2 regions of the Streptomyces sp. NPDC055189 genome follow, and region 1 is predicted to be linked to the other one. Evidence: riboswitches for the same ligand, from Rfam matches in the RefSeq annotation. Region 1 holds a riboswitch; the other holds the start of a gene.
What was found. Region 1 has a riboswitch for cobalamin ahead of ACWFR3_RS33915 (energy-coupling factor ABC transporter permease). Riboswitches for the same ligand answer to the same signal wherever they lie in the genome.
Positions count from the first base shown of each region.

Region 2: linked by a shared signal. The riboswitch ahead of ACWFR3_RS24695 (ribonucleoside-diphosphate reductase subunit alpha) and the one ahead of ACWFR3_RS33915 (energy-coupling factor ABC transporter permease) in region 1 are both predicted to bind cobalamin.

Region 1 covers NZ_JBSGSG010000067.1:6,896-11,706, forward strand. The annotation lists gene ACWFR3_RS33900 (energy-coupling factor ABC transporter ATP-binding protein) at 1-728, opposite strand, end outside; gene cbiQ (cobalt ECF transporter T component CbiQ) at 740-1,489, opposite strand; gene ACWFR3_RS33910 (energy-coupling factor ABC transporter substrate-binding protein) at 1,496-1,870, opposite strand; gene ACWFR3_RS33915 (energy-coupling factor ABC transporter permease) at 1,870-2,592, opposite strand; cobalamin riboswitch at 2,623-2,821, opposite strand; gene ACWFR3_RS33920 (short-chain fatty acyl-CoA regulator family protein) at 2,941-4,350, opposite strand; gene aceA (isocitrate lyase) at 4,723-4,811, shown strand, end outside.
Region 2 covers NZ_JBSGSG010000037.1:17,493-22,303, reverse strand. The annotation lists gene mctP (monocarboxylate uptake permease MctP) at 1-392, shown strand, start outside; gene ACWFR3_RS24700 (hypothetical protein) at 510-1,250, opposite strand; cobalamin riboswitch at 1,351-1,474, shown strand; gene ACWFR3_RS24695 (ribonucleoside-diphosphate reductase subunit alpha) at 1,611-4,010, shown strand; gene ACWFR3_RS24690 (ribonucleotide-diphosphate reductase subunit beta) at 4,010-4,811, shown strand, end outside.

The sequences.
Region 1 (4,811 bases):
GTAAGGCCCGCCTGTGCCAGGAGGCCCCGGTGGGCCAGCATCTCGGCGACCGGGCCCGTGCGCACTCCCGAGGGGGTGAGCAGCGCCGCGTCGTCGGCCCAGCGCAGGGCCAGATCCACGTCGTGAGTGGCCATGACCACCGTCGTCCCCGCGTCCCGCAGGCCCTGGAGGGTGGTCAGGAGGCGTTCCTGGCCGTCGGGGTCGAGCCCGGCGGTCGGCTCGTCGAGGATCAGTACGCGGGGGCGCATCGCCACGGCGCCCGCGATCGCCGTCCGCTTGCGCTGGCCGTAGGAGAGCAGATGGGTGGGGCGGTCCGCCAAGCCGCTGATGTCGAGCGCGGCGAGCGCCTCGGCGACGCGCGCCCGGACCTCGCCGTCGGACAGGCCCAGGTTCAGCGGGCCGAAGGACACGTCCTGCTCGACCGAGGCGGCGAACAACTGGTCGTCCGGGTCCTGGACGACCAGCTGCACGGTGGTGCGCAGCCGCGTAAGACCCTTGCGGTCGTACGTCACGGGGACGGACCCGAGGGTCAATTGGCCCTGATCCGGGCGGAGTCCGCCGCTCAGCAGCCGCATGAGGGTGGTCTTGCCGCTGCCGTTGCGCCCCAGGAGGGCGAGGGCGCGGCCCTCGGTGACGTCGAAGTCCAGGCCGCTGAGCACGGTGGGCCCGTCCTCGTAGGCGTAGGAGGCGGCGCGCAGGGCGACCAGGGGCACGCTCGGCTCGCTCATGGACGAAGCCTTCATGGCAGAAGCCTTTGCAGTACGAGGGTGAGAGCCGTGAGGCCCGTGAGAAGGACCGCGCTCGCTGCCACGAAGCCCCGGGAGATCCGGGCGTCGGGCACGAGCACCCGCAGCGTTCCGTCGTAGCCGCGTCCGGCGAGCCCGGCCTGCAGCCGGGTCGCCCGGTCGAAGGCCCGCACGAACGCGGTGGCACCGAGTGAGCCCAGGGAGCGCCAGGTGGCGGCCCGGGTGGTGTGGCCCAGGCGTGCGGCCTGTGCCTGCCGGATGCGGCTCATGGAGTCCAGGAGCAGGAAGCTCATCCGGTACATGACCAGGGCGACGTCCACGACCGGCGCCGGTACGCCCGCCTTCACCAGGCGGGGCAGCAGGTCCGACATGGGTGTGGTGAAGGCGAAAAGCAGGACGCCGAGCGAGGCCGCCGATGTGCGCAGGAGCAGACCGCCCGCCCGTGCGGGGCCGCCGTCGGCGAGCGTGACGAACCCTTCGGGCCCGCCGAGTTGGACGATGAGGGTCAGGGCGCCGGTGACGCAGAAACCGAGCGGCACGCGGTAGGCGCGCCACAGTTTGCGCGGCGGCACACCGGCGGGTCCGAGCAGCACGGCGAGCGCGGTGATCAGTACCAGGGCTGCGCCGGGCCAGGGCGGCAGCGAGACGGCAAGGACAGTGAGGCCGAGACCGAGCACGGCTTTGTCCACGGGGTGGCGGCGGCGCCAGCGACTGCTGTGCGCCGCCGCGTCAATGGGCAGCACGCGGGCTCAGACCTGCTCGGTCCCGGGCCTGCTGCCCGCCGCGTCCGCCATCTGCTCCGCGGTCGCTTCCTGCGCCTGCGCCTGTTCGGCGCCCTGGCGGCGCCCCTTGCGCAGCCCGAAGTAGTACGCCAGGACGCCCGCGCCGAGGGCCGCCTGCAGAGCGAAGAGCGCCGACTCGACCTCCCCGGAAGGGGGTTCGTACAGCGGCGAGAACCAGGGCTCGTAGTCCGGCTTGATCTCGGTGATCGCGGTCTCGGCCTGGGCGTCGGCCCCGGTGAACGGCTCCTTCTTGTGGTCGCCGAGGCCGAGCACCAACGGCAGCACCGCGAGCGCGGCGACGATGACCAGGAGCAGGGTGTTGATCTTCGCGTTCCGGCTCATCAGGCGCTGGCCCCCGTCTCCGTCTTGGTGTCCGTACCGGCCTGCGCGGCCGGCTTCTTGCCCTGGAGCAGTACGCCGAGCCGCGTGAGCTCGCCCTTGCTCGACTGCACGAGCAGCCGCATCACCAGGACGGTGAGCAGGCCCTCGCTGACGGCAAGCGGGATCTGCGTGACGGCGAAGATGCCGCCGAACTTGCCCAAGGCGCCGATGAATCCGCTGCTCGGGTCGGGGAACGCCAGGGCCAGCTGGACGCTGGTGACGCAGTACGTGGACAGGTCGGCGACGAACGCACCGAAGAACACGGCGACCATGAGAGGCACGTCGTAGCGCTTCAGGAGGCGGTAGACGGCGTATCCCGCCCATGGCCCGATGATCGCCATGGAGAAGACGTTGGCGCCGAGCGTGGTGAGCCCGCCGTGCGCGAGCAGCAGTGCCTGGAAGAGCAGTGTGATCGTGCCGAGCACCGTCATGATCGGCGGCCGGAACAGGATCGCGCCGAGCCCGGTCCCCGTGGGGTGCGAGCAACTGCCCGTGACAGACGGGATTTTCAGCGCGGAAAGGACAAATGTGAAGGCACCGGAGGCGCCCAGGAGCAGGGTGCTCTCGGGGTGCTCCTTGACCTCACGGGTCAGGGAGCGGACTCCGTGGACGACGAACGGCGCGGACGCTACGCCCCAGGCGATCGCGTGCGCCGGTGGGAGGAAACCCTCGGCTATGTGCATGGCTAAGCAGACCCTCTCCAGCACCTCGTGGATGGACAACGCGCCTTGGTCGGTCTCCTGGCTTACGGGTCATACCGACCGGACTCCGCCTTCCCGGATGCTTGCGCACCCAGTGGCTGCCGCGAGGGCTGGAGCCGGACTTCCCGATTCACAGTGGCGAGGGCCGCACCGGCATCACACCGGATTTCCCGTTCACCAAGGCGTGGTGACCCTAGTGCGCAACCGAGTTTCCTGACAACTTGCGGGGATGCTGCACCTGTGGCACGCGCGAGCGCACACGACCAGGGCGTACGCCCCTGGTCAGCGCATGTGCCCCGGCCCGTGCGCACCCCCGTGGTCCGGCGGCCGTCAGTCCTTGTCCCCCGCCACCGGGTAGGGCACGAAAGTGCTGCTGTTCTCGTCGATCGCCAGGCGGCGGTCGAGGGGCGGCACCGCGCGCTGGGGGCAGTCGGTGCGTTCGCAGAGGCGGCAGCCCATGCCGATGGGCACGGCGGAGGACGCGCTGTCGAGATCGAGGCCGTCGGAGTAGACGAGCCGCGACGCGTGGCGGATCTCGCAGCCCAGACCGATGGCGAAGGTCTTGCCGGGCTCGCCCCAGCCGCCGCGGTGCCGGGTGACCGCACGGGCGGTCCACAGGAAGCGCTGCCCGTCCGGCATGGCGGCCACCTGGACGTGGATGCGGCCGGGGGCGGCGAACGCCTCGTACACGTTCCACAGCGGGCAGGTGCCGCCCGCGCGGGAGAAGTGGAAGGCGGTGGCGGACTGCCGCTTGGACATGTTGCCCGCCCTGTCGACCCGTACGAAGGAGAAGGGCACCCCGCGCAGCCGGGGCCGCTGCAGGGTGCTCAGGCGGTGGCAGATCGTCTCGTAGCCGAGCCCGAAGTGGTCGGTGAGCCGCTCGATGTCGTAGCGGAACTCCTCGGCTGCCGCGTGGAATCGGCGGTAGGGCAGGATCAGCGCGGCCGCGAAGTGGTTGGCGATGCCGATGCGGGCCAGCGGCCAGGCCGCGGCCTGCGGGTCGAAGTCCTCCGATGCGAGGGCGGAGACCTCATCGCCGTATTCGAGCAGCGCGAGTTGGGTGGCCATCCGGAACGCCTGCTGGCCGGGGCGCAGCCGGTTGGAGAGGTGCAGGACGCGGGCCGTCGGGTCGTAGTGGTGCAGCAGGCCCTCCGCGTCCGCGGCCAGACGGACCCCGTGCCGCTCGGCCAGGCGCGCGGACAGGGCTCGTACGACCTCGCCGGGGCGTACGCCGATCTCGGCGGCGAACTGTTCGGCGGCCAGGTCGATGTCGTGCAGGTAGTTCTGGCGCCGGTAGAAGAACTCGCGGATCTCCTCGTGCGCCGACCGGGGCTGCGCCGCCGTTCCCGGCCCGCGCCTCTCGGCGGCTTCGGAGAGCTGTTCGGTGAGGTGCTGGTTCCGGCGGCCGAGGTCCACCAGGACCGTCGCCACGGCGGGCATGCGCGATGCCAAATCCGAGAGGTCGGACGCGGAGACCCGTCCCGCGGAGACCTCGCCGGTCAGTGCGTCGCGCAGGTCGGCCACCAGGCGGCTGGTGTCGCGCTCGGAGAAGAAGCCGGGGTCGACGCCGAACGCCTCCGTCAGGCGCAGCAGTACGGGCACGGTCAGCGGCCGGGAGTCGTGCTCCATCTGGTTCAGATAGCTCGGCGAGATGGCGAGCGTCCGCGCCAGGTCGGCCTGGCTCATGCGGCGCTCCTCCCGCAGCCGCCGCAGCCGTGCTCCCGCGTACGTCTTGCTCACCCGTGGCTCCTCCTGTCCGGTCACGATCGCCCTCGTCGGCGCTGCCCGTGATGGTAGCCACGCGGACGGGACCACGGGCATTAACAGACTTGGCAATACGGCGGCGAAAGATGCGCAGAACTTGGCATCTTTCCCCGCTTGCTGGCACTGAGTGCCGATGCCAGAGTCGTACCGCGGCCCGCCGGACTCCGTCGGACGGACCGGAACCGGGGTACGACTCAATGCCCTGACGTCGGTGATCCCGACCCTTCCGGCCGGATAGGCACCATTGCTCGGATTGCCCGCCCACGGGACCAGCGGGCCGCACCCTCAGATCTGTCCGGCACTCAGTGCCAGACATTCGCAATGTTCACGAGTCTCCAGGAGACGGTCATGGCACAGGCAGGGACGACGACGGCAACGGCGCAGGAGCTGGCTCGGCGGTGGGCGGCCGACGCCCGGTGGAAGGGCATCGAGCGCAC
Region 2 (4,811 bases), on a different contig from region 1:
TCCTGGGCGGCATCTGGATCCTGCAGACCATGCCCGCACTGGTCGGCGGCCTGTTCACGCGGTGGTTCCACCGCTGGGCGCTGCTCGCGGGCTGGGCGGTCGGCATGGTCTACGGAACGGTCGCCGCGTACGGCGTCGCCTCGCCGACGCAGAAGCACTTCGGCGGCTCGTCCAAGGAGATCCCCGGCATCGGCGAGATCGGCTACATCGGCCTCACGGCGTTCGTCCTGAACGTGGTGGTCACCGTGGTCCTCACCTTCGTCCTGCGCGCCATGAAGGCCCCTGACGGCATCGACGAGACCTCTCCGGGCGACTACACGGCGGACGTCGGCGACCCCGGCGTCGTCGAGGAACTGCCGCCGGCCACGGCGGGGGCGCCGGGCGGGCACTGAGCCTTCTCGTGTACGTACGCACACGACTTGCGTACGTACGCACACGCCGACGGGCCGCCGGAGCAATCCGGCGGCCCGTCGTCGTGCGTGCGGCGGCCCCTCGTCGTCCGTGCGGCGTCACGAGGTCTTGTAGAGATCCGTTCGGACATGTGCGGCCGCCTTGGCCGCCGCGAGGGTCGCCACGTCCTTGTCGGTGCCCGCGTCCACAAGCACGAGCACGCCGCCGACCCGCACCTCGACCTTGTGGCGCGCGGTGCCGTCGTACTCGTCGCCGCCCGTGGTCCGCGTGCTCTCCACGATGGCTTCGTCGCCGAGGTCGGGCAGCTTCCCGACCGTGTGGTGCTCCTGCACCGGAGCGCCCTCGGTGTCGACGGTGACGCGGGGGCACGCGTCGTTGAGCTGCCTGCGCAGTTCGACGTGGCGCCGCGCCCGCTCGACCGGCATCGAGACCAGGCTCACGTGGACGAAGGGGTCCTTGTCCTCGGTCGCACCCGGGAAGGGACGCACCGTGTGGCCCGCGCTGTTCCCCCGCAGTCGCGCCAACTCCTCGCGAGCGTCCTTGCCGGGAGCGCAGCTGCCCCAGTCGCCGTCGGCGTAATGCAGCCCGGAGAGGCCGGTGGTGACGTCGTACGCTTTGGCCTTCGGCCCGACCTCCTTCGCGGGCAGCAGAGCGGCCTTGAGTTCGGCCTCCGTGAAGACCTTGCGGGGATCGGCCTTGTCGTCGACCCCGACCGCCCCGGTCCGCTTCTGCGTCGGTACGGGCTTCGGATCGGCCTTCCTCACCTGGTCCTCACCGCCACCGCACGCGCTGAGCAGCATCATCAACAGCGCGGCACAACCCGCGACCCGACCTCGCACGCCGTCTCCCCCTGTTCGGCCTTCAGTTCGGCCGCCACCCTAGGCGATACACGCACCGACACAAGATATGGGGCTGCCGCTCAGAGCCAGCACAAGATGTATGCTCGTGCTCGCTGTCGCCGCAGGGGAATCCGGTGCAAGTCCGGAACTGTCCCGCAACGGTGTATGAGTACGCATTTGTCGTGCCCGTGAGTCCGAGGACCTGTCGACAGCGCACCCGTTCCGCCCGGTTCGGGTGCCGACGACGTCCGGGCCTCGTGGAATGGGCTGGTGGACGCGGAGCGCAGCCGTGCCCGGTTGCGGCCCCCGTGTGTCACGCCTCCCCTCCTCAAGGCTCCGAGCCGAGCGAGGGAGTGCTCCGTGACCATCGCGCCAGCCGAACCTGCGTCAGCGCAGACCACCGACGGTCAGCAGACCGCCGACGGCCCGGGAACCGCGCTGCTGCGTACCCTGACCGAACTGACCGCCGACCTCCCCGACGCCGACCCCGGCAGAGTCGCCGCCGCCGCGCTGCGGGGCCGCTCGGCCAGGGCGGACCTGGCGGAGCTGCGGGAGCTGGCGACCGAGGCGGCCGCCGGGCTCATCTCCGAGGACCCCACGTACTCGCAGCTGGCGGCGAGGCTGCTCAGCCTCAGCATCCGGGACGAGGCCGCTTCGCAGGGCGTGCGCAGCTTCTCCGACTCGGTCGCCGTGGGGCATCGCGAGGGCCTGATCGCGGACCGCACCGCCGAGTTCGTCGTGGACCACGCTCAGCGCCTGGACTCTCTCGTGGACGCCGCCATCGAGGACGGCGCCGACTTCCGCTTCGGTTACTTCGGCCTGCGCACCCTGCACAGCCGCTATCTCCTTCGCCACCCGATCACCCGGCACGTCATCGAGACCCCGCAGCACTTCATGCTGCGCGTGGCGAGCGGCCTGGCCGAGGACGGCAGCACCCGCTCGGTGGACGAAGTCGCCTCCCTGTACGCCCTGATGAGCCGCCTGGACTACCTGCCGTCCTCGCCGACGCTCTTCAACTCCGGCACCCGCCACCCGCAGATGTCCTCCTGCTACCTCCTCGACTCCCCGCTGGACGAGCTGGACTCCATCTACGACCGCTACCACCAGGTCGCGCGCCTCTCCAAGCACGCGGGCGGCATCGGCCTCTCGTACTCCCGCATCCGCGCCCGCGGTTCGCTGATCCGCGGCACGAACGGGCACTCCAACGGCATCGTGCCGTTCCTCAAGACCCTGGACGCCTCGGTCGCCGCCGTGAACCAGGGCGGGCGTCGCAAGGGCGCCGCCGCGGTCTATCTGGAGACGTGGCACTCCGACATCGAGGAGTTCCTGGAGCTGCGCGACAACACGGGTGAGGACCAGCGGCGTACGCACAACCTCAACCTCGCGCACTGGATCCCGGACGAGTTCATGCGCCGGGTCGCCGCAGACCAGGACTGGTCGCTGTTCTCGCCGGCCGACGTGCCCGAGCTCGTCGACCTGTGGGGCGAGCAGTTCGACGCCGCCTACCGCAAGGCCGAGGCCGCCGGGCTCGCCCGCAAGTCCATCCCGGCCCGTGACCTCTACGGCCGCATGATGCGCACCCTCGCGCAGACCGGCAACGGCTGGATGACCTTCAAGGACGCCGCCAACCGCACCGCCAACCAGACCGCGGAGCCCGGCCACACGGTCCACTCCTCCAACCTCTGCACGGAGATCCTGGAGGTGACGGACGACGGGGAGACGGCCGTCTGCAACCTGGGCTCGGTGAACCTCGGCGCGTTCGTGGACACGGCCGCCGGTGACATCGACTGGGAGCGGCTCGACGAGACCGTCCGCACCGCCGTCACCTTCCTCGACCGCGTGGTCGACATCAACTTCTACCCGACCGAGCAGGCCGGCCGCTCCAACGCCCGCTGGCGTCCGGTGGGCCTGGGCGCCATGGGTCTGCAGGACGTCTTCTTCCAGCTGAAGCTGCCCTTCGACTCCCCCGCCGCGCGCGCCCTCTCGACGCGCATCGCCGAGCGGATCATGCTCGCCGCGTACGAGGCGTCCGCCGACCTCGCCGAGCGCAACGGCCCCGTCCCCGCCTGGGAGAAGACCCGCACCGCGCGCGGCGTCCTGCACCCCGACCACTACGGCGTCGAGCTGACCTGGCCGGAGCGCTGGGCCGCGCTGCGGGAACGTATCGCCGTCACCGGCATGCGCAACTCGCTCCTGCTCGCCATCGCGCCGACCGCCACCATCGCGTCCATCGCGGGCGTCTACGAGTGCATCGAGCCGCAGGTCTCCAACCTCTTCAAGCGCGAGACGCTGTCCGGCGAGTTCCTCCAGGTCAACGCCTACCTGGTGCAGGAGCTGAAACGGCTCGGCGTCTGGGACGCCCAGACCCGCGAGGCGCTGCGCGAGGCCAACGGCTCCGTGCAGGGCTTCAGCTGGATCCCCGCCGAGGTGCGCGACCTCTACCGCACCGCGTGGGAGATCCCGCAGCGCGGCCTGATCGACATGGCCGCCGCGCGCACGCCGTTCCTGGACCAGGCGCAGTCCCTGAACCTGTTCCTGGAGACGCCGACCATCGGCAAGCTCTCCTCGATGTACGCCTACGCCTGGCAGCAGGGTCTGAAGACCACGTACTACCTGCGTTCGCGCCCGGCGACCCGGATCGCCCGCGCGGCGGCCGGCCAGGCCGCCGAGCCCGTTCCCGTACCCGCGCAGGCCACGGCCGACGAAGACGCCGTCGCCTGCTCCCTGGAAAACCCCGAGTCCTGCGAGGCCTGCCAGTAATGAGCTCCACCACCAACACCGAGAAGAACCTCCTCGACCCGGGCTTCGAGCTGACCCTGCGTCCCATGCGCTACCCGGACTTCTACGAGCGCTACCGGGACGCGATCAAGAACACCTGGACCGTCGAGGAGGTCGACCTCCACTCGGACGTCGCCGACCTCGCCAAGCTCTCGCCCGGCGAGCAGCACATGATCGGCCGTCTGGTCGCGTTCTTCGCGACCGGCGACTCGATCGTCTCCAACAACCTCGTGCTCACTCTCTACAAGCACATCAACTCCCCCGAGGCCCGGCTCTACTTGAGCCGCCAGCTCTTCGAGGAGGCCGTGCACGTCCAGTTCTATCTGACGCTGCTCGACACCTACCTGCCCGACCCGGAGGACCGCGCGGCGGCCTTCGACGCGGTGGAGGAGATCCCCTCCATCCGGGAGAAGGCGGAGTTCTGCTTCAAGTGGATCAACGAGGTCGAGAAGCTGGACCGCCTCGAGTCGAAGGCCGACCGGCGCCGTTTCCTGCTCAACCTGATCTGCTTCGCCGCGTGCATCGAGGGCCTCTTCTTCTACGGTGCCTTCGCCTACGTCTACTGGTTCCGCTCGCGCGGCCTGCTGCACGGCCTGGCGACCGGCACGAACTGGGTGTTCCGCGACGAGACGATGCACATGAGCTTCGCCTTCGACGTCGTGGACACCGTGCGCAAGGAGGAGCCCGAGCTCTTCGACGACGCGCTGCAGACGCAGGTCACGGACATGCTCAAGGAGGCCGTCGAGGCCGAGCTGCAGTTCGCGCGCGACCTCTGCGGTGAGG